DNA from 2 places in the Vitreimonas flagellata genome. Region 2 is predicted to be linked to the other one. Evidence: riboswitches for the same ligand, from Rfam matches in the RefSeq annotation. Region 2 holds a riboswitch; the other holds the start of a gene.

Region 1 (10,291 bases), on a different contig from region 2:
AGCGCTCGCTGCGACGCTGTTTTTGGGCTCTTGGAAGCAATGGTTTCCGATCTCGCTTGTCGCGGTGATCGTGCACATCGCGATTGAGCAATTGGCGCCGGTGCTGGCCGGCAATGGCGGCGCGGTGGTGTTGCCAGATATCACGAGCGAGACGTTCTGGACGCGCGTGCTCGTTCTATTGCTCGGCTATTTGATTATTATCGGCGTCTTCTTCTTCGTGAAGCGCATGATCTTTCGCGGCGGTGGCGGCGGGCACTAAGCGCGGCCGCGGCGCGCTTCGTATAGGGCGACTGCAGCCGCTGCGGACACGTTCAAGCTTTCCATGACCGGCGCGATCGGAATGCGCGCGCGCTTTTCGCACGCTTCCGCAACGCCTGGGCGCAAGCCTTTGCCCTCTGCACCGAGCACGAGGGCCACGGGACGCTTGTCGTTCAGCGCCTCTTCCAGGCTGAGTTCCGCTTCGCCTTCCAGCGCCACTGTGACGTAACCAAGCGACCGCAGCGTTTCGATCGCACGGCCGAGATTCACGGCGCGCACGTGCGGCACAAGCTCTATGGCGCCGGCGGCGGCCTTGGCGAGCACGCCCGTCAGCGGCGGTGACTTACGATCTTGGAGCACGATTGCGCGCGCGCCGAAGGCGACGGCGGAACGGAAAGTCGCGCCTACGTTCTGAGGGTCGGTGACGCCGTCGAGCACCAGCACACTGCGACCGTCAGGTGGCCCGGCCGCCGCTTCCAGCGACACTGGCTCGAGCGGATGGGCGCGCACCGCCAAGCCCTGGTGCACGGCGCCTGGCGGCAACATTCCCTCGATCGCGTCGGGCTCAAGGATCTGCGGCCTGACGTTCTCGGGGAGGCGGGAAGCAGCGTTCTTGGTGGCGACGATACGCTCAATCCGGCGCGCTGGGTTCGCTATCGCCGCGAGCGAGGCGTGTACGCCCCACACCCAAGACGGGCCGCCAAACTCCTCCTCGAACTGCCGGCGCGGGAGCTTGTCTTCGGGAATGCCGTGGGCGGGACGTTGAGATGATGGAGGACGCTTGTTCACGAGCCGATACTTTCAAGACGCGGTCAGGGCGTCAGCCATCCGAAGCTCGCGAGTGGGAAACGTGATGCTCCTTCGCCGAGGCTACGGAGAGCATCCTACGCGCGGTTCGCGAGCGTAGGATGGTGGAAGGGGCTGGATTCGAACCAGCGTACGCTCGCGCGGGCAGATTTACAGTCTGCTGCCATTAACCACTCGGCCACCCTTCCAGCCGGAGCGCGGCTTCTAGCGGGCATGGCTCTGCTGTTCAAGCGCGCAAATACGGACTTTCTGACGCTGGCGCAGACGCCGCGAAGCCGCTATCTGCGGAGCCGCGCGGGTATAGCTCAATGGTAGAGCCGTAGCCTTCCAAGCTAAAGACGAGGGTTCGATTCCCTCTACCCGCTCCAACCCAACCGCCAAACGTCGCAGACGCTACGCTGACTAAATCGCGGGCGCCTACAAATCGCGACCACAAAAGTTTCATCCTGACATTGCGGTCATGGCCCCGATCACGAATAAGTGTGGCGGGGGAGCTGAGGGTCGGGGGAGGCGGTGATGCCGCTATCGAGAGCGATGCCTCGCATTTGGGTCGGCGCAGTCGCGCTGGCGGTGTTCTTGTGCGCCGCCGCGACCGCGTGGTCGCAATCCAGTACTGCGCGGATGCCGCGCGAAATCAGCAACGGCGCGCGCGAGATGGTGGTGCAGCGTGTAGAGCCGGAGATTTCGCAAGCCGAAATTTTTGCGGCGGTTCAAGCGCAGCTCGATCGCGAGACGATGTGCTTCCCGTGGCCGAGCGTCTGGCTCGATCCGGCGGAACGGCGCCGTGTCTTCATCGTGCGCTTCGACCTCATGGAGCGCGATTGGGGCGGCGAGGTCACGGCGCGCACGCGTGCGCGCCTCGCCGAATTTGTGGACATGGGCGTGCTCGTGGCGCGCGAGCAATCGGATATCGGCCCGGGTGTGATTGAATATCGCCTGACTAGATTAGGCGACGATCGCTTAGTTGGTTCACCTGCAAGCGGACGCATGTCTTTTTGTATGCCGTCCGAGCGGCGGGTGGTTGAAATTCTTGAAACGCAGTTCGGTAATTATCCGTGTGGCACGCTGCAAGTGCGCTTCCGCCACATCGCCGATGCGTGGCCGAGTTGGGCGCGGTCGCAGTCCATTCAAACGCGTGTGAACGATACCTGGGGCGCCATTGGCTCGCCCGGTGACGGCGCCGTGTCGATGAGCCGGCAATGGTTCGCTGGCGACCCAACCGACGGGCGCGAAAACGGCCAGATGCGGTCAGTGTGCTACGACACCGAAGCACGCGAAGTGCGCGGCGAAGATATGGAGCTCTATCCCGCCCTTCCCGCGCAATAGGGAGCCGCTCGAAAGCGGCTCCCATGCAGTTTACGGCGTCACGCGAATGCCGACGAACACGCTTGCCGGCGCGCCGGCGAAGCCGTTGACGGGCTCGTAGGTTTCATCGAGCACATTGTCGGCCGCGACGTAGAGTTTCACGTCGTCGCCCACAGCCCACGCCGCTGAAGCGCGCAGAATGTCGTACGCTTCTACTTCCGCTACGCCCGACCAGAAGCCGAGATCATTATAGACGGTGTCGAGACGTGAGCCGACTTGGCGCCACGAGATTTGGCCGCTGAGGGCGCCGTGTTCGGCGGCGAGTTCTGCGCTCCAAGCCTCTTCCGGGCGACGCTGCAGTGCGACATCCGTGTTTGCGTTCACCGCGTCCGTGTTGGCGTAGATCACGCGCGCCGTCAGCCAATCGGTGGGCCGCACGGCAATGCGCGCTTCGGCGTATTCGATTTCCGCTTCATCAATGTTGCCATAGGCGAAGCCGACAAAACCGATGAGATCTTCGATCTCACTGGCGCGATAGAGTGCGCCGAGTTCGAGGCCATCGCCCCGTCCAAACAAAGCAAAATGCGCGTCGCCGCCCACTTCCCATGTTTCCGCGCTTTCCGGATCGAGCGCGGCATTGCCGTAGAACGGCACGAAGCGTTCGAAGAGCGAGGGCGCGCGATACGACGTGCCGTACGACGCATAGACCCGACCGATATCGGCGAAAGGATATGCAACGCCGGCGCGCCATGTCGCCTCTTGGCCGAAGCCATCAAAATCATCCTGGCGCACAGCACCGGTGATGGCCAGCGGACCAAGCGCACCCTGTGCTGCTACATAAGCGCCCCAGTGCTCTTGCTCGCCGACAACCGATGAGCCGAAATTCACGGCGTCAATCGTCTCGTCTTCCGTTTGCGCGCCGAGCAATAGCGTCCAATCCGGCGCGATCGACCAGGTCGCAGTGAAGTCGGCGAAATCGCGATCTCCATGATATTCGTCGCCCGAGACGCCGGCATCGGTGATGACGCGATCCGTTTCCAGCGCGCCGCCGCTCAGACGCAGCGAAAGCGCATCGCTCAGCGCCCAAGTGGCGCCAAGGCGCCAGAGTGCGGTGTCGCTGGCGATCTCCGCTTCTGGGTTTTCGCCAATGTCGCCGAAGAAGCCTGGATCGAAGTCGACGTCCGCTTTGCGTTGGCGCAGCAGCAAATCAACACCAAGCGTGTCGGTGAGCGCGTAGTCGAACACGCCGGTGAGCGTGGTGATGGATGCGCCGTCTCCTTCGCCGGTGTGAACCGACATGCGCTCAGGCACGATGTCGTAGCCGTCGCTTGCATAGCCCTCAGCAGTCACAGCGTAGCGAAAATTGCCGAGTGCGCCGTCAGCGGCCGCGTTCGCGAGAAGGGTCTCGAACGAGCCGGTTGCGACTTCCAAGCGCGGGTTGAGCGCGCCCTCGCCGCCGCGGCGCGGCAGTATGTTGACGACGCCGCCGAGCGCGCCGGAGCCGTAGAGTGCCGAGAGGGGGCCCTGCACGACCTCGATGCGGCTGGCGTCGGCCAACGTGTCTTGGCCGGCGTCGAAGATGCTTTCCGGGGTAGACGGATCGTCGATGCGAACGCCATCGAACAACACAAGCGTGTGGTTCGATTCAAAGCCGCCGCTGAAGATTGAGGTTTGTTGACCAATCGGGCCAGTGCGCGGGGCTTGGACGCCAGGCACGCTGGCCAGCGCTTGGTCGAGTGCGATGTCGCCGCGTGCGCGGGCTTCGTCGGCGTCGATCACCGTGATTGCTGCCGGGAGACTTTCGATCGTGATCGGCGCTGGCGCGCCGGTGACGACGATCACGTCGTTCGAATCCTGCGCGTACGCGGGCAGGGTGGTGAGAGAAACGGCCGCCAACAGGGCAGCGCGGGTAGAATAAAGGCGCATAGGAGCGTCCCCTTTTTGCAGACACGCCTCGTCCCCAAGGGCGCGTCGAACAGCGACAAGCGGGGCGCCGGTTTAAGCGCGGGGCCGCCCGCGTCGCTGCTGCGGAGACTTCCGGTTCGACGGCTGATCCCGGCCGGGCGAACGAGCGACGTGCGGCGGCAGGTCTCCTGGCTCGCGGGTCATTGCGGCTTCGCCGCCTTCCCAGCCGTTTCGGGGCCAGTGGCGTGAGGCGAAGCGCTCACCGCTTACAGTTGCGGGCACAGCCGTGGATTGGGGGCGAACCCCGGCACCACGTTCCCTCTTAGCGTCCCGTGTGGGACGACCATCGCGGGTGCAGCAATAACCGCGTTAGAACGGCGCGCCAAGGCGTTAGAGGGCTTGACGCCCGTGTTGATGCGGCTAAAGACGCGCACCTTACGCGCGCGCTTTGGCTGGGCCTTAGCGCCCATCAGCATTTTGCACGCCGGAGAGACAGGACCTTACAATGGCCAAGGAAAAGTTTGAGCGGAACAAGCCGCACTGCAACATCGGTACGATTGGCCACGTCGATCACGGCAAGACGACGCTGACGGCCGCCATCACGATGGTTCTGGCCAAGAAGGGCGGCGCCAAGGCTATGGCGTATGCCGACATCGACGCCGCGCCGGAAGAAAAGGCCCGCGGAATCACCATCAACACCGCACACGTCGAATACGAGACGGCTGACCGTCACTATGCGCACGTCGATTGCCCCGGCCACGCCGACTACGTGAAAAACATGATCACGGGCGCCGCCCAGATGGACGGCGCGATCCTCGTCGTGTCCGCCGCTGACGGCCCGATGCCGCAAACGCGCGAGCACATCCTGCTCGCCCGTCAGGTCGGCGTGCCGGCCCTCGTGGTGTTCATGAACAAGGTCGACATGGTCGACGACGCCGAACTCCTCGACCTCGTCGAAATGGAAGTCCGCGAACTTCTCTCGTCATACGACTTCCCTGGCGACGACATTCCGATCGTGAAGGGCTCGGCCCTGGCTGCGGTCGAAGGCCGCGATCCCGCGATCGGCGAAGACGCCATCATGAACCTCATGACGGCTGTCGATACCTACATCCCGCAGCCGGAGCGTCCGGTTGACCAGCCGTTCCTGATGCCGGTCGAAGACGTGTTCTCGATCTCGGGCCGTGGTACGGTCGTCACCGGCCGCGTCGAAAAGGGCATTGTGAAGGTTGGCGATGAAATCGAGATCATCGGCATTCGCCCGACCGTGAAGTCGACCTGCACGGGCGTCGAAATGTTCCGCAAGCTGCTCGACCAGGGCCAAGCCGGCGACAACATCGGCGCGCTGCTGCGCGGTATCGACCGTGAAGGCGTTGAACGCGGCCAGGTTCTGGCCAAGCCGGGCTCGATCACGCCGCACAAGAAGTTCGAAGCGGAAATCTACGTGCTGACGAAGGAAGAAGGCGGCCGTCACACGCCGTTCTTCACGAACTATCGTCCGCAATTCTATTTCCGCACCACCGACGTGACCGGCATCGTTCAGCTGCCGAGCGGCGTCGAAATGGTCATGCCGGGCGATAACGTGAAGATCACGGTTGAGCTGATCACCCCGATCGCCATGGACCAAGGCCTCCGCTTCGCTATCCGCGAAGGCGGCCGTACGGTCGGTTCGGGCGTTGTGGCCAAGATCACCGAGTAATCTTTCCCCGCATGGGAAATACGGAAGGGCCGCTCCTCGGAGCGGCCCTTTTGCTTTTGGGCCGCATCTAAGCGGCTTTGCCGCGGCATCTTTGAAGTGCGGGTTGGATCGGAGAATGCATCATGCGTTTGATCATGACCGCCGCTTTGGCGCTTTGTCTCAGTTCGCCCAGCGTCTGGGCCGATACGTTGGACAAATCCAAGTCCGCGCCTGCGAGCGCCCGTATTGAGGCTTTGACCTCGACGCCGACGCCCGCGGCGCAAGACCCGCTCAATGTGCAGCGTCAGGTGCTGGCCGACTTCAATCGAGACATCGAAGCGCGGCTCCGGGCCCGTCGGCTAGCTGCAAACTAAGCGGGACGATAGTGTCGCCGGCGTGCATCCGACGCGCCAGCTAGGCGCATCTTTCATGACATAGGACGCACGCGCGAGAGCGCGAGGGAGAGGCTTATGGAGCGTTTCGTATTCGTCGTCGCGATCGTGATCGCGGTGTTTTTCGGTATCAAAGCGCTGGTCGGCGCCAACGATTGGGGCATCCACATCGAGACCGACGAGGGCGGCACGGCCGAAATCGCCTCGACTGAGGCCGGACGCCTGGAGCCCGAAGTGTTCGTGGGCTCTTCCCTGCGCCTTCGTCACACACTGGCCCGCGTCGTGGTAACCCCAGAGGACCGCGCGGATTTCCAGATTGAGATCACGAACCCCGGCGGTGTGCCGATGCCGACGGTCGAAGTGAACGGCGACCAGGTCACCATTAACGGCCATCTGCGCGGCCGCATCAGTAATTGCCGCGAAGACGGCGCCGCCGAGCTTCGCGGTTACGACCCGATCACCCCCGATAACCTGCCGATCATCAACATCCGCACCCCGCGCGCGCTCGTTATGGAGCGTGGCGGCGCTGGCACGACCGAGATTGCTGCAGCGGAAAGCGTCAATTTCGACCTTATGGGCTGCGGCTCGGCCAACATTGCTGATGTCTCGGGCGAGCTTGAGCTCGACCTGGCGGGCTCGGGGGCGGTAACCACTGGCGCCGCGCGGACGCTCAACCTCGACATGGCGGGTGCGGGCGATGTCACCGTCGGCGCCATCGGGGAGTACGCCCAGATCGATATCGCGGGCGCTGGGGACGTCACCGTCGCCTCGCTCACGGGCTCGCTGAACGCTGATTCTGCCGGGGCCGGAAACATCACCATCCAGGGTGGCGCCATCACGGTTGCGGAGGTCGATATGGCGGGCGCTGGCGATGTGAATATCGCCGCACCCGTGCAGACCTTGAACGTCTCCATGGTCGGCGCGGGCGATCTCGACGTGGCCAATACTGTTGGCGACATTAATGCTGATATTGCAGGCGTTGGCGTGGTTTCTGCGCGCGCGGTTACCGGCACGATCACCAAAGATGTCATGGGTCCGGGCGATGTGCGTGTGGGGCAGTGACAGAAGCGCAAAACGCGCCTTGACGCCCCCGATTCACCTCTGTAGGACACCCCCCTTCGAGCCGGCCGTAAGCACTCGTGCTTAGACGCGGTTCGCAAGCTTCGCGGCGCCAGCCCACAGCCGGAATGGCTAATTGGGAATGCGCGGGGTCCAAACCCCGCCTCGGCAGCGTTTTTTGCGATCCTCACGTCTGCGAGCGCCGTCCGGTTCGGGCGGCGTTTTTCTCGTCGGTGGGCCGAAACAGGCGCGCCGTCGTGTTTTGCGTCCGGCGAGAAGTTGGGCGCATTCGGGAATTCTGGTGATGATGCAGCAAAATATCCGGATCAGGCTGAAAGCCTTCGATCACCGCACGCTCGATCTCTCTGCAAAAGAGATCGTGTCGACGGCGAAGCGCACGGGCGCCACGGTCATCGGCCCGGTGCCGCTGCCCACGCGCATTGAGAAGTTCACGGTGAACCGCTCGCCGCACGTCGATAAGAAGAGCCGCGAGCAATTTGAAATCCGCACGTTCAAGCGCGTGCTCGATATCGTTCAACCGACGCCGCAGACGGTCGATGCGCTGATGAAGCTCGACCTCTCCGCTGGCGTTGACGTTCAAATCCAAGTGCTGGGTTGATAGCGATGGCTCAAGAGCAATCCGTTCGCACTGGCGTTATCGCGCGCAAAGTCGGCATGATGCGTGTCTTCGGTGAAGACAATTCGCACATTCCGGTCACCGTGCTCGATCTCGCCGGCTGCCAAGTCGTCGGTCGCCGTACGGTCGGCGCCGAAGAGTTCAAGAATTCGGCTGGGGAAGCCGTTGCGCTGAAGCCGAAGAAGTCGCGCAAGAACGAAAAGCGTGAAGCGCCGGCGCGTGAAGCGAAGGCTGACGGCTACAGCGCCGTTGTGCTTGGCGCGGGTGCGGCGAAAGCCAAGCGCGCGACGCAAGCCGAGCGCGGCCAGTTCGCCCGCGCTAAGGTCGAGCCGAAAGCGATCGTTCGCGAATTCCGCGTTTCCGATGACAACCTCTTGCCGGTCGGTGCTGAAATCAGCGCGGACCATTTCGTCGTCGGCCAAAAGGTCGATGTCGCTGGCATTAGCATCGGTAAGGGTTTTGCTGGCGCCATGAAGCGCTGGAATTTCGGCGGTCTGCGCGCGACGCACGGTGTCTCCGTTTCGCACCGTTCGCACGGCTCGACGGGCCAGCGCCAGGATCCGGGTAAGGTCTTCAAAGGCAAGAAGATGGCCGGCCACCTGGGCGATGAGCGCGTTACGACTCAAAATCTGCAAATCGTCCGCGTCGATGCCGATCGCGGGCTTTTGTTTGTCCGTGGTTCTGTGCCGGGCGCCGAGGGCGGCTGGGTTGAAGTGCGTGACGCTGTGAAGGCTGATCTTCCGAAGGAAGCTCCGAAGCCCGCCGGCGTTCGCCAAGCGCAAGCCGCGGCTGAGTGAGGCGGTCATGAAACTCGACGTTCAAACTCTCGACGCCAAGAAGGCCGGCTCCGTCGATCTCGACGACGCCATCTTCGGCATCAAGGAAGTCCGTGGCGACATCCTGCAGCGCATGGTGAAGTACCAGCTCGCCAAGCGCCGCGCCGGTACGCACAAGACGCAATCGCGCGGCGAAGTGTCGGTCACACACTCCAAGCTCTATAAGCAAAAGGGCACGGGTGGCGCCCGTCACGGCTCGAAGAACGCCCCGATCTTCCGTGGCGGTGGTCACGCCCACAATCGTCTGCCGCGCGATTACTCGCACGATCTGACGAAGAAGTTCCGCGCGCTCGCGCTGCGTCACGCGCTGTCGGCGAAGGCCAATGCCGGCGATATCGTCGTGCTCGATACAATCGCGGTGAAGGAGCCGAAGACGGCCGCGCTGAAGAAGCAGCTCGCCGGTCTGAAGCTGGACAAAGTTCTCATCATCGGCGGCGCCGAGGTCGATCAAAACTTCGCCCGCGCCGCGGCCAACATCCCGTACGTGGATGTGCTGCCGAACGCTGGTCTGAACGTTTACGATATCCTGCGCGCCAACAAACTGGTTCTGACGCAAGACGCCGTGAACGCCATCCACGAGCGCTTCAAGAAAACCGAAGCTAAGGGAGCTGCGGCATGAGCGCGCTCAACAAGCACTACGACACCATTCTCGCGCCGGTGATCACGGAAAAGGCCACGCTGCTTTCCGAGCAGAATAAGGTCGTCTTCCGCGTGCCGCTCAGCGCGACGAAGAAAGACATCAAGGAAGCCGTTGAAAAGCTGTTCAACGTCAAAGTGGGCGCGGTGAACACCATCGTCCGCAAAGGCAAGACCAAGTTTTTCCGTGGCGTCCCGGGCAAGCGCAGCGACCACAAGAACGCGGTCGTGACCCTGCTCGACGGTTATTCCATCGACGTGACGACGGGGCTCTGAGATGGCGCTCAAGACATTCAACCCGACCTCGCCGGGTCGCCGCCAGCTTGTGATCGTTGATCGCAGCGAGCTGCACAAAGGCAAGCCGGTTAAGGCGCTGACTGAAGGTCTGACCAAGTCAGGCGGCCGTAACAATGTCGGTCGTGTCACTGCGTTCCGTCACGGCGGCGGTCACAAGCGCACGTACCGCATGATCGACTTCAAGCGCCGCAAGTGGGGTGTGGAAGCGACGGTCGAGCGTCTTGAGTACGATCCGAACCGCACCGCGTTCATCGCGCTGATCAAGTACGCCGATGGCGAGCTTGCCTACATCATCGCGCCGCAACGCTTGAAGGTTGGCGACACCGTCGTCGCCGGCGAGAAGGTCGACGTGAAGCCGGGCAACGCGATGCCGCTGAAGGCGATCCCGGTCGGCACGATCATTCACAACATCGAGCTGAAGCCGTTGAAGGGCGCTCAAATGGCGCGTTCGGCCGGCACCTACGCTCAAGTTGTGGGCCGTGAC
Region 2 (10,291 bases):
CGGCGCCCACACCTTCTCCACCTCATCGATGACGAGGCTGACGGGATCTGGCCGTTGGAAATAGGGGCGTAAGCGGTAATCGCGCGCGCCGCCGCCGGTGCGCGCCTCCAGCCCCGCGCGGATCGGCGCGAACGCGGCCTCATTGTACCGCATGGCTTCCGGGCTGTCCTTGGCGCGCGCCGCACTGGCTTCGCCGCCGACCCAATCATGGAAGAATTGATCCCAACCGACCTGGCTCTCTGTCATCCAATCGAGCATCGTCTGCAGGAAGGCGAGATCGGCATTGTGATCGCCGAGCACGAGATCGAGCCGTTCGAACATCGCATGGCGCAGAGCTTCCCCATAGGCCGGGCCGAAGCGTGCGAGCTCGGTCTCCAGTGCGCTCTGCGAACACGCCAGCGTTAGCGCACCACCGAGTTGCGCTAGCGCCCATGATACGGCTTCGGGTTGACGGCCAAACGCATAGAGCCCGCTCTCATCGAAATACGCCGCCGTGAATCCAGGTTGGCTTGTCGGCACGAAACGCCACGGGCCGTAATCGAAACTCTCGCCCATGATGTTGAGATTGTCGGTGTTGAGCACGCCGTGCACGAAGCCCGCCGCCATCCAGCTCGCCGCCAGCCGCGCATTCGCCTCCACGATCTCGCCGAACAACGCCGCGGCGCGTGCTTCCGCATCGAGATTGATGTGGCGCGGATAATAAGCTGCGACCGCGTGCTCGATCAGTTGGTGCATCAGATCGGGGCGCTCAAAGAAGGCGAGCCGCTGAAACGTGCCGAAGCGGATGTGGCTGTGCGAGAGTCGCACCAGTACGGACGAACGCGTGGGCGAAGGCTCATCGCCACGCGTGAGCTGCTCGCCAGTCTCAAATAGTGAAAACGCCTTCGACGTATAGACGCCCAACGCCTCGAGCATCTCCGCCGCCAGCACCTCGCGCACGCCGCCTTTGAGCGTGAGCCGTCCGTCGCCAAAGCGCGAATACGGCGTCTGCCCCGAGCCCTTGGTCGCCAGGTCGAGCAGGCGGCCGCCGCTGTCACGCAATTGTGCGAAGAGAAAGCCGCGTCCGTCGCCGATCTCCGGATTGTAATTGCGGAATTGATGGCCGTGGTAGCGCATGGCCAAGGGCTCGCTCATGTTCCCCGGCAGCGGCTCAAAGCGCCCAAAATGCGCTTCCCATTCCGCCTCCGTGAGTTCGCCCAGCCCCACGCGCGCCGCCCAAGCTTGGTTGCGGCGCCGCAAAATATGCTGGGGAAATCGTGACGGAGCCACCGGATCGGCGAATTCCGGCCCCAGTTTCGAGAATAGGGGATCGGGGCGATAGGAGGCGGTCACAGGCATGATTTGTATCTAGGCGCGCGAACGCTGCGCGTCATGCCGCCGCAACGCGCGACGGGTCGTGACGGCGCCTTTCTTCTGTGGCACTGGTTTGCGTCGGGGACGCGTAGAAACGAGGACAAAACGATGCGCGGAGTCCGGTTTGCCGGCGCATCTCTTGTTCTTCTCGCACTGGTCGCCTGTGGTGACCGTAGCGGCGAAGACAAGACCGATCAAAGCTCTGCCGAGCGCATCTCGGCGGCCCTCGACGTGTGCGCCGAAGGGCGCGGCGAGTTCGCCCAGCACGTCTGCGAAAACCAGACCCTGTCCAGCCTTGATGGCAATGTCCGCGAAGCCATTGTCGCTGCGTCAGCCAATGTTTCGGACGCTGGCGCGCAGATGCTGGTGCAGAACCAAACCCGCTGGCGCGAAGCGCAGCGCATCGCCTGCGGCATCATCGATCCCGAGGCCGAACCGACGGCTGAGCAACAAGCCTGTCTCGAATCCGAATATCGCGCGCGCTTGGAAGATGCGCAGAACGCGGTGCAGGACATCGGCGGCTATACCTTCCAGCGCATGGAATTGGTCGATGCGACGCCGGTGACGGCGGAGGTCGCCTCGGCCACTGGGCTTGGCGATGATGCGCCGCCTGCCGTGCTGCGCGACATCCGCTTCCCGCGCATCGACGGTCAGCAAACGCCGGCCATCCAGCGCTTCAACGAGCTCGTCGCGCAGTCGCCGCAATTCCGGCTCGAAGACGCGACCAACGAGGTCGTCGATTATCGCATTGCGTATGCCGGCCCCGAGCTCATTTCGGTGCGCTTCGATATGTCGAACGACACGTTGGGCGCCGCACACGGCAACAACACGTCGAAGGCTGTCACTGTGCTCATGAACGAAGGCCGCGCGCTTGCCGCGACCGACGTTTTCCGCGCGGGCACGGGCTGGGAGCGCTTCCTAACGCAGCGCGCCGTGGCTGAAATCTCGCGGCAATATCGCGAAGACGGCTTCGTGCCGCCCGAGCGCGACGTGCAGGAGAGCGCGACCAAGCCGCATCTGTGGCTGATCACGGAGCAGGGCCTGACGTTGCTCTTCCCGCCCTATTCGTTCGGCGCGCCGTACGTCATGGGCGGCACGGAAGTCGTGATCCCTTGGGCGGATCTGCGCCAATATCTGAACCCCGCAGCACCCGCGCCGATCCGGCCAAGCGCATAAGCGCCGCACCCATTCCCGAGGCGCGGCATGGCCGCGAGCCCGGGACCCATAAACACGGGCGATATGTGAGTGGCCGCTATTGGTGCGAAAGCTTTGCAAGTCTGTGTCTATGGATCCCGGACTGCGCTGCGCGCATCCGGGAATGGGTAGTATGTCGCGCTGCCTTGACGCAGAGCGATGCGCTATCAGCGTCGGATGAAATCAGCGCACGGCTCTCTGGTCGCCCTTGTCGGCGTCGTGCTGATCGGCATGACGGGCTTCGGCGTGTTTTTGCCGATCTTCCCGTTCCTGGCGCTCGAGATCGGCGCGACGCCGACACTGACCACGATCGCGATGGGCGCGTACTCGCTGGGCCAGCTCATCTCGTCGCCATTCTGGGGCCGATTGAGTGATCGCGTTGGCCGCAAACCTATTCTGATCGCGGGCCTTATCGGCGGCGTGCTTTCGTACATCTGGATCGCGCAAGCGCGCAGCGTGGAAGAGCTTGGCGCCGCGCGGCTGTTCGGTGGGCTGATGGCCGGCAATGTCGGTGCGGCGTTCGCGGCGGCGGCTGATCTCGCCAACGACAAAACGCGTGCGCGTAACATGGGCTTGCTCGGCGCGGCGGTGGGCTTTGGCTTTATCGCGGGCCCGGCGCTTGGCGCGTTCTTGATCGGCGACGAACCGAGCCGCGAAGGCTTCGCGCGCGTCTGCTACGCAAGCGCCGGCCTCGGTGCGCTGGCGACGCTTACGGCGCTATTGTTTTTCCGCGAAACACTGCCGGCTGAGGCGCGTTTGCCCGCTGGTGTTGATCGCCCGCGGCGGATGCAAATGCTGGTCTCGCGGCCTGCGCTCACGCGCTTCGTCGCGGTGATGTTTTTGATGATCGCAGCTCAGGCCCTGATGGAGACGGTGTTTGGCCTGTGGGCCGATGCTGAACTTGGTTGGGGGCCGCGCGAAGTCGGTTGGACGTTGGCGTCGCTCGGCCTCGGCGCGGTGCTGTTGCAGGGCGGCGGCGCAGGCGCTGCATCGCGCGCGCTGGGTGAGCGCATGACGTTGTTTATTGGCTTGGCGCTTTTCGCCGCCGGCCTTGGCGGGCTTGCGGTTTCGCACGAGGTTTCGACCACGGCTGCATCGCTGATCGCGCTGGTTATCGGTCTTGGCTTGGCGACGCCTGCGCTCAATTCTCTAATCGCGGCGCAAGCTTCGGAGCACGAACGCGGCGCGGTGATGGGTTTGTCGCAATCTGCCGGTGCACTTGGCCGTGTAGCTGGACCGTTGGGCGCGGGGGCGTTGTTCGACGCTTATAGTTCCGGTGCACCATTCGTCGCGGGCGCGGTGCTGATCCTCTGTGCTTTGTTCGTGGCGCTTGGCGAGCCGGCGAAGGAAGTCGTCGGTAGCAATTAATCGCTGTATTTGCGCCAAACGCCGTCGCGATCGCGTACTTCGTACGCTTCGCCATCGTCGCGCAAACTTGGGCTCGCCAGCGGCGCTTTGCCGTGACCGCCGGGAATATCCAGAACGTAAGTCGGCTGCGCCACGCCGGAGGCGCGCTGATGCAGCTCTTGCACCAGCTCTTGCCCGCGTTCGATCGAACAACGGAAATGCGACGTGCCCTGCGCCCTATCGAGATGGTGCAAATAATACGGCTTCACCCGCGCTTCGACCAAACCGCGCATCAGATCCTCCAGCGCCTCAACACTATCGTTGACGCCTTTCAGCAGCACCGTTTGCGACAGCATCGGCACGCCAGCATCGACGATCCGCGCAATCGCTGCGCGCGCTTGGTCGGTCAACTCACGCACATGATTAGTGTGCAGCACGACATACGTGGTCGCGCCCGCAGCGCGCAGCGCCGCCACCAAATCCGGCGTCACCCGCAGCGGATCAACGGCAGGTATGCGAGTGTGCCAGCGGATGATCTTCACATGCGCGATCGCGGCTAGCCGTTCGGTGATTTCGCGCACGCGGCGCGCCGAAAGCAGGAATGGATCGCCACCAGTGAGGATCACCTCCCAGATGCCGGGCTGGCTTTCGATGTACGCCAGCGCCGCATCGAGCTCCACGCCGCTCAGCGTGCCGTCACCTTGAGGGCCGACCATCTCGCGGCGAAAGCAGAAGCGACAATAGACCGGGCAGACATGCACCAGCTTAAGCAAGCAACGATCGGGATAGCGGTGCACCACGCCTTTCACCGGCGTATGTGGCTCATCGCCAATCGGATCGCTCAATTCGTCGGGCGCGATTTCGAGTTCGCGCGCGTCCGGGCGGAATTGTGCGGCGATGGGGTCGTCTGGATTTGTCGGATCGATCAGCGCGTCCATCGCCGGCGTAATCGCCACGGCGTAACGCGCGGCCACCTGGTCGAGCGGATCGGGTTTCGGTTTGGCGCTCAAAACTAAACTCCGAAAGCCTTCGCGTATCGCACGCGACCACCGGCTTTCAGCGCATCGGGCCGAAGCTCTAGCGCCATAAAGGCCGGACCCGAGAACGGAGCTTGCAGTGATTCCGCCGCCGCCGCCGAGAAGCCGAAGCGTGGATAATAGTCCGGATGGCCCAAAACAATGATCGCCGACAGGCCAAGATCAGCGCAGGCGGCGTTGCCGGCTTCGATCAGCGCCTTGCCTAGCCCGGCTCGTTGGAAGGCCGGAAGGACGGAAACCGGCGCCAACGCCGCCGCTGATAAAATCTCGCCGTCGCGTTCGATTTTGAGCGGCGAGTAGAGGATATGGCCCTGCAACGCGATGTCCGTCGCCGAAACGAGTTCTACCAGCGCCTCGCCATCGGCGCGCAGCTGATCGACCAGATTCGCTTCATCGTCCTGATTGAACGCATGACGGATGATCTGGCGGATCGCGGGGTAGTCGCGTTCGGTGGCAGAGCGGATCACGTGGCGCCCCAAGTGAGTGTTTTCACGCGTAGCCAGTCGGACTTCACCAATTGGTCCACCACGGGTTTGCTGCGAAGCTTTTGCGCGATGCGCAAGACCTCGGTCTTCGACAGATACTTGGTGACTTCGCTGACGATCCATTCATCCGGCCACCCGGCCCATTCGCCTGCCACGACCGTTAGATTGGTGAAAAATACAGGGCCAACCTCCTCTCGAAGTATCTTTTCGACTTCGTCCGCGTCGAAACCAGATTCCTTTAGCGTCTTTGAAAGTCGCGCATCGAAAAGGCTGACATCCGTATCGAGAAAAACATCAGACAGCCCGATCCAAACCGGTTTTCGACGTGTGATCTCGGCCTCGGTGAAAGGTGTTTTCATCCCGGCGTCCACAACACATCGTTGATGTGCCGCGCGCCCGTTGCCAGCATCACTAGGCGATCGAAGCCCAGCGCAACACCGCTCGCGGGCGGCATGTGCGCAAGTGCTGCCAGAAAATCCTCGTCGATCGGCCAACGCGCGCCGTAGCGCTTCTGCTTTTCGTCCATCGCTTCAATCAGGCGTTTGCGTTGTTCGACTGGATCGGTGAGTTCGCCGAAACCGTTGGCAAGCTCCACACCACACGCATAAAGCTCAAACCGCTCAGCCACGCTCGCATCGCGCGGTGAACGGCGAGCCAGTGCGGCCTCGCGGATCGGATACTCCGTCAGCAACGTAAGTGCGCCGTCGCCGAGTTGCGGCTCGATGTGTTGCACAAGCGCGGCCGAGAACGCATCGCCATTATCCGGCATCGGCACCGGCGAGAGTTGTTCGAACGCGTCATGCACCGTCAGCCGCTCCGCCGCCGTGAACGGATCGCAGCTGCGCTTGGCCCAGTCGAAGACCGACGCGCCTGCCGCCTTCGCCGCCACGCGCACGACCTCCACGCAATCGTCCATGATCGCCTCGTACGGCGCGCCCGCGCGATACCATTCGATCATTGTGAACTCAGGCGCGTGCAGCGGCCCGGTCTCACCGCGCCGCCAGGTCTTGCCCAGAAAGAAGATGTTCTTCTCGCCGGCCGCCAGGAGCTTCTTCATCGCGAATTCGGGGGAGGTGTGGAGGTATCGGCCGTCCACCTCGAACGCATCGATATGCGTCTCCGCGCCGGGCGACAGCGTCAGCATCGTCGGCTCCACCTCCACGAAGCCCTGCGCCCAGAACCATTCCCGCACAGCGCGCAGGATCGCCGCCCGCTTATGCAGGAAGCCCTGGCGGTCCTGATGCCGAGCCCGGTCCCAGAAGGGGGAAGGTATGGTCATTTCTGAGTTTTACTCGCGAAATCGAGGTTTACGGGCGCCTGCCCCGGCTTGGCCAGGGCGGCAAACCCAGCTAGAGAGGCGGCCAATTCCGGTCCTTTTGACATGAGAGAGCGCCCCGGGCGACCCGGCGGCAAGTGAGGTTTACGTGGTTAAGGTCATCGCCAGCGACGTCCGCAAAGGCAACGTGCTCGAGCACGAAGACGGCAAGCTCTATGTCGTCATGAGCCACGAAACCTTCCGTCCAGGCAAGGGCACGCCCACGACCACGATCGTCATGCGTCGCATCATCGACGGCGTGAAGACGACGGCCGTCTATAAAACGACGGACGGCCTGGAGAAGGCCTTCGTCGAGCAGGTCAAGCACACGTACCTCTATGACGACGGCGACGCTGGTCTCGTGTTCATGAATCCGTCGAACTACGACCAGGTGCACCTCTCGCGGGACATGGTGGGCGATTCCATCGCGTACCTGCAGCCGGAAATGGTGGTCGATCTGACCATGTACGAAGGCCAAGCGCTGTCGATCGAATTGCCGCCGCGCATCGTGGCCACAATCGAAACCACCGAACCGGTGGTGAAAGGCCAAACGGCGTCGTCGTCGTACAAGCCGGCCATGCTCGATATCGGCGTCAAGACCATGGTGCCGCCGCACATCGACGCCGGCACGCGTGTCGTCATTTCGACTGAAGACGGCTCGTACGTCGAGCGCGCGAAGGATTGATCGCGCTCCGCCTTTGGGCCGGAGCGGCTGGAGGCGGATGATGAGTTTCAGCGTTGAGCGTTTGCAAAGTGGCGAAATCGCGCGGTTTCGCGCGATGAACGCGCTGTTCGCAGCCGTGTTCGAAGACCCGGACAGCTATGCCACCGCGCCGCCGAGCGATGCTTATGTCGAAGCGCTGCTGCGCAACGACACCGTGTTCCCACTTGTCGCGATCGAGCAGGGCGAGATCGTCGGCGCGCTGGTGGCGTATGAACTGGTAAAGTTCGAACAGGCGCGCAGCGAGATCTATATCTACGACCTCGCCGTCGCCGAAACGCATCGCCGCCGTGGGGTCGCTACCGCGTTGATCAAACGCCTGCGCGAAATTGCGGCCGAGCGCGGCGCCTGGGTGCTCTACGTCCAGGCCGATTATGGCGATGAGCCCGCGATCGCGCTCTACACCAAACTCGGCCGCCGCGAAGACGTGATGCACTTCGACATCGATCCGGCTAAATAGGCGCCGTCAGCTCTACGAGAAACACAAATGGCTTGGTTTCGCCTGTTCGCTTGCGGTGAGGATTTTCCGGTCATCCTCGACAACAATGTCGAGATCGTCGGTTTCTACACGACGCGCTATGTCGAAGCACCGACGCAAGGCGAAGCCGAAGCGTTGTGCTCCGAGCTTCTGTTCGAAGATGAAGATCTGCAACCGCCGCCCGGCGATTGGAGCGATCTGCAACCGCGTATCGTGTTCGAAGAGGTCGAACAGGTCGCGGAGCCCATCGACATCGACGACAATTTCTCGTTCTTCCCGATGAGCGATGAAGACGAGGAGGACTATTGATGGCGAAGAAGGCGACCATCTATCACAACCCGAAATGCTCCACCTCGCGCCAGGTGCTTGCGATGATCGAAGCCGCTGGCTACAAGCCAGAAGTCGTCGAATACCTGAACGCTGGCTGGACCAAGAAGCAGCTCAAAGAGCTCTTCGCCGCCGCTGGTCTCACTGCCCGCCAAGCGCTCCGGACCAAAGCCGCCGAAGCGGAGGAGCTTGGTTTGCTCGACCCGAAAGTGAGCGACGCTAGGCTGATCAATGCGATGGTCGAGCATCCCATTCTCGTGGAACGCCCATTCGTCGTCACGGCGAAGGGCACGTTGCTCGCACGCCCAAAAGAACGCGTGCAAGAAATCCTCTAACCTTCGGACCGCCGGCTTCCAGCCGGCATCTTCCTCCTGTAAGCCAATCACGTCGGTTCCCTTTCCGGGGGATCAAAAGGGAACGCGGTGCAAATCCGCGGCTGCGCCCGCAGCTGTAAGCGGCGAGTTCGAGGCCAATCCACTGCGCAAGCGGGAAGGGGCCAAAGAACAACGACCCGCGAAGCCAGAAGACCTGCCGACGCGAAACTCTTGGTCCGGGATGGGGCCGAAGGAGGTTGTGTGCGTTGGGTTCTCTGCGCGTTAGCGCTTGTCTGTGCGTCGCCCGCGTGGGCTGAGCCGCAGCGTATCGTGTCGCTCGATTATTGCGCCGACCAATTCGTGCTCGCACTCGCGGATCGCGATCAGATCACAGCGCTCTCTCGCGGCTCGCAGCGCGACGATTCCTATTTTCGCGCTCGCGCGCAGGGTATTCGCCAAACTCGCGGCACCCTTGAAGAAGTGCTCGCGCTGCGGCCCGATCTCGTGGTGCGCAATTGGGGCGGGCCGTGGGACGCCGAGCAGGTCTATGCGCGCTTCGGCATTCCGGTTCTTCAGGTCGGCGACACGCCAACATTCGCGCAAGCGCGCGAAGACGTCGTCGATGCGGCGCGCACTCTTGGCCATGCCGAACGCGGTCAAGCCATCGCGCGCGATCTCGATATTCGTCTTGCGCGCTTACGCGCCAACGCGCCGCGCGAACGTCAGGCGGTGATGTATCTCTCGTCCTACGGCGGCGTGCCTGGATCGGGCGTTTTGATGGATGATGTCATCACACAGGCCGGCGGTCGTAACGTGCGAACCGATGCGAGTTGGACCGTGCTGCCGCTCGAAAGCATGATCACGGCGCCACCAGCTCTGATTGCACTCGGCTTCTTCGACACCGGCCGCAGCGCCGTAAACGCCTGGTCGCCAGCGCGCCACCCAGCTGTTCAGCGCGCGCTGGCTGACGCGCGTACAATTGATCTGCCCGCGGCATCGATCTCATGCGAGGCTTGGTACGCGATCGATGCGGCTGAGGCGATTGCAGCTGCGTTGCGTGCGCCATGAGTGCTTCTCTACGTACCAATCTCGCGCTGATGGCACTCAGCCTCGCCGCATTTTTTGCAGCGCTTTGGCTCGGGCCGACGCCGCTCGCCAATCCGTTCGCTTCCGATGAGGCGACGCGGACCATCGTCTGGGACATCCGCCTCCCGCGCGCGATGACCGCTTGGTTCGTCGGCGCAGCGCTCGGTCTTGCCGGCGCAGCGCTTCAAGGTTTGCTTCGCAACCCGCTCGCGGATGCCGGTGTGCTCGGCCTTTCCGGCTTCGCAGCTCTGGGCGCTGTTATTGCGTTTGCGTTTGGCTTTGCCAATTTTGCGCCGGTGCTTGCCGTGCTGTTCGCACTCGGCGCGTCGCTCATCGTCGTCGCGCTCGGTTGGGCCGCGCGTGGGCCGGCGAGTTTGGCGTTGATTGGCGTGGGCCTTTCCAGCTTCGCCGGCGGCCTTATCGCACTGGCCTTGAATCTCGCACCAAATCCCGGCGCGCTCGCTGATCTCGTGAATTGGACTCTCGGCTCCGTCGAGGCGCGCTCCTATGAGCACGTCGCGCTCGTGAGCTTTCTTACTATCGTAGGCGCCGGTCTCATTTTCGCCGCGGCGCGTGGCCTTCAAGCGCTGACGCTCGGCGAAGAATCCGCCGCCGCGATCGGCGCCAATATCAT

What was found. A riboswitch is a leader RNA that binds a small molecule or an ion and turns the genes downstream of it on or off. The one in region 2 is predicted to bind cobalamin.
Region 1: linked by a shared signal. The riboswitch ahead of EPJ54_RS03415 (TonB-dependent receptor domain-containing protein) and the one ahead of EPJ54_RS16755 (ABC transporter substrate-binding protein) in region 2 are both predicted to bind cobalamin.

The regions. Positions count from the first base shown of each region.
Region 1 covers NZ_SBJL01000001.1:663,034-673,324, reverse strand. The annotation lists gene EPJ54_RS03440 (hypothetical protein) at 1-259, shown strand, start outside; gene EPJ54_RS03435 (TrmH family RNA methyltransferase) at 256-1,047, opposite strand; tRNA gene EPJ54_RS03430 (tRNA-Tyr) at 1,168-1,253, opposite strand; tRNA gene EPJ54_RS03425 (tRNA-Gly) at 1,360-1,433, shown strand; gene EPJ54_RS03420 (hypothetical protein) at 1,582-2,391, shown strand; gene EPJ54_RS03415 (TonB-dependent receptor domain-containing protein) at 2,422-4,296, opposite strand; cobalamin riboswitch at 4,437-4,638, opposite strand; gene tuf (elongation factor Tu) at 4,781-5,971, shown strand; gene EPJ54_RS03405 (hypothetical protein) at 6,094-6,324, shown strand; gene EPJ54_RS03400 (GIN domain-containing protein) at 6,421-7,404, shown strand; gene rpsJ (30S ribosomal protein S10) at 7,706-8,020, shown strand; gene rplC (50S ribosomal protein L3) at 8,026-8,835, shown strand; gene rplD (50S ribosomal protein L4) at 8,843-9,493, shown strand; gene EPJ54_RS03380 (50S ribosomal protein L23) at 9,490-9,786, shown strand; gene rplB (50S ribosomal protein L2) at 9,788-10,291, shown strand, end outside.
Region 2 covers NZ_SBJL01000004.1:184,057-194,347, forward strand. The annotation lists gene EPJ54_RS16705 (protein adenylyltransferase SelO) at 1-1,338, opposite strand, end outside; gene EPJ54_RS16710 (DUF3298 domain-containing protein) at 1,462-2,529, shown strand; gene EPJ54_RS16715 (MFS transporter) at 2,725-3,915, shown strand; gene EPJ54_RS16720 (lysine-2,3-aminomutase-like protein) at 3,912-4,904, opposite strand; gene EPJ54_RS16725 (GNAT family N-acetyltransferase) at 4,907-5,398, opposite strand; gene EPJ54_RS20145 (DUF7079 family protein) at 5,395-5,775, opposite strand; gene epmA (EF-P lysine aminoacylase EpmA) at 5,772-6,695, opposite strand; gene efp (elongation factor P) at 6,841-7,416, shown strand; gene EPJ54_RS16740 (AAC(3)-I family aminoglycoside N-acetyltransferase) at 7,454-7,912, shown strand; gene EPJ54_RS16745 (hypothetical protein) at 7,940-8,239, shown strand; gene arsC (arsenate reductase (glutaredoxin)) at 8,239-8,592, shown strand; cobalamin riboswitch at 8,629-8,807, shown strand; gene EPJ54_RS16755 (ABC transporter substrate-binding protein) at 8,833-9,639, shown strand; gene EPJ54_RS16760 (FecCD family ABC transporter permease) at 9,636-10,291, shown strand, end outside.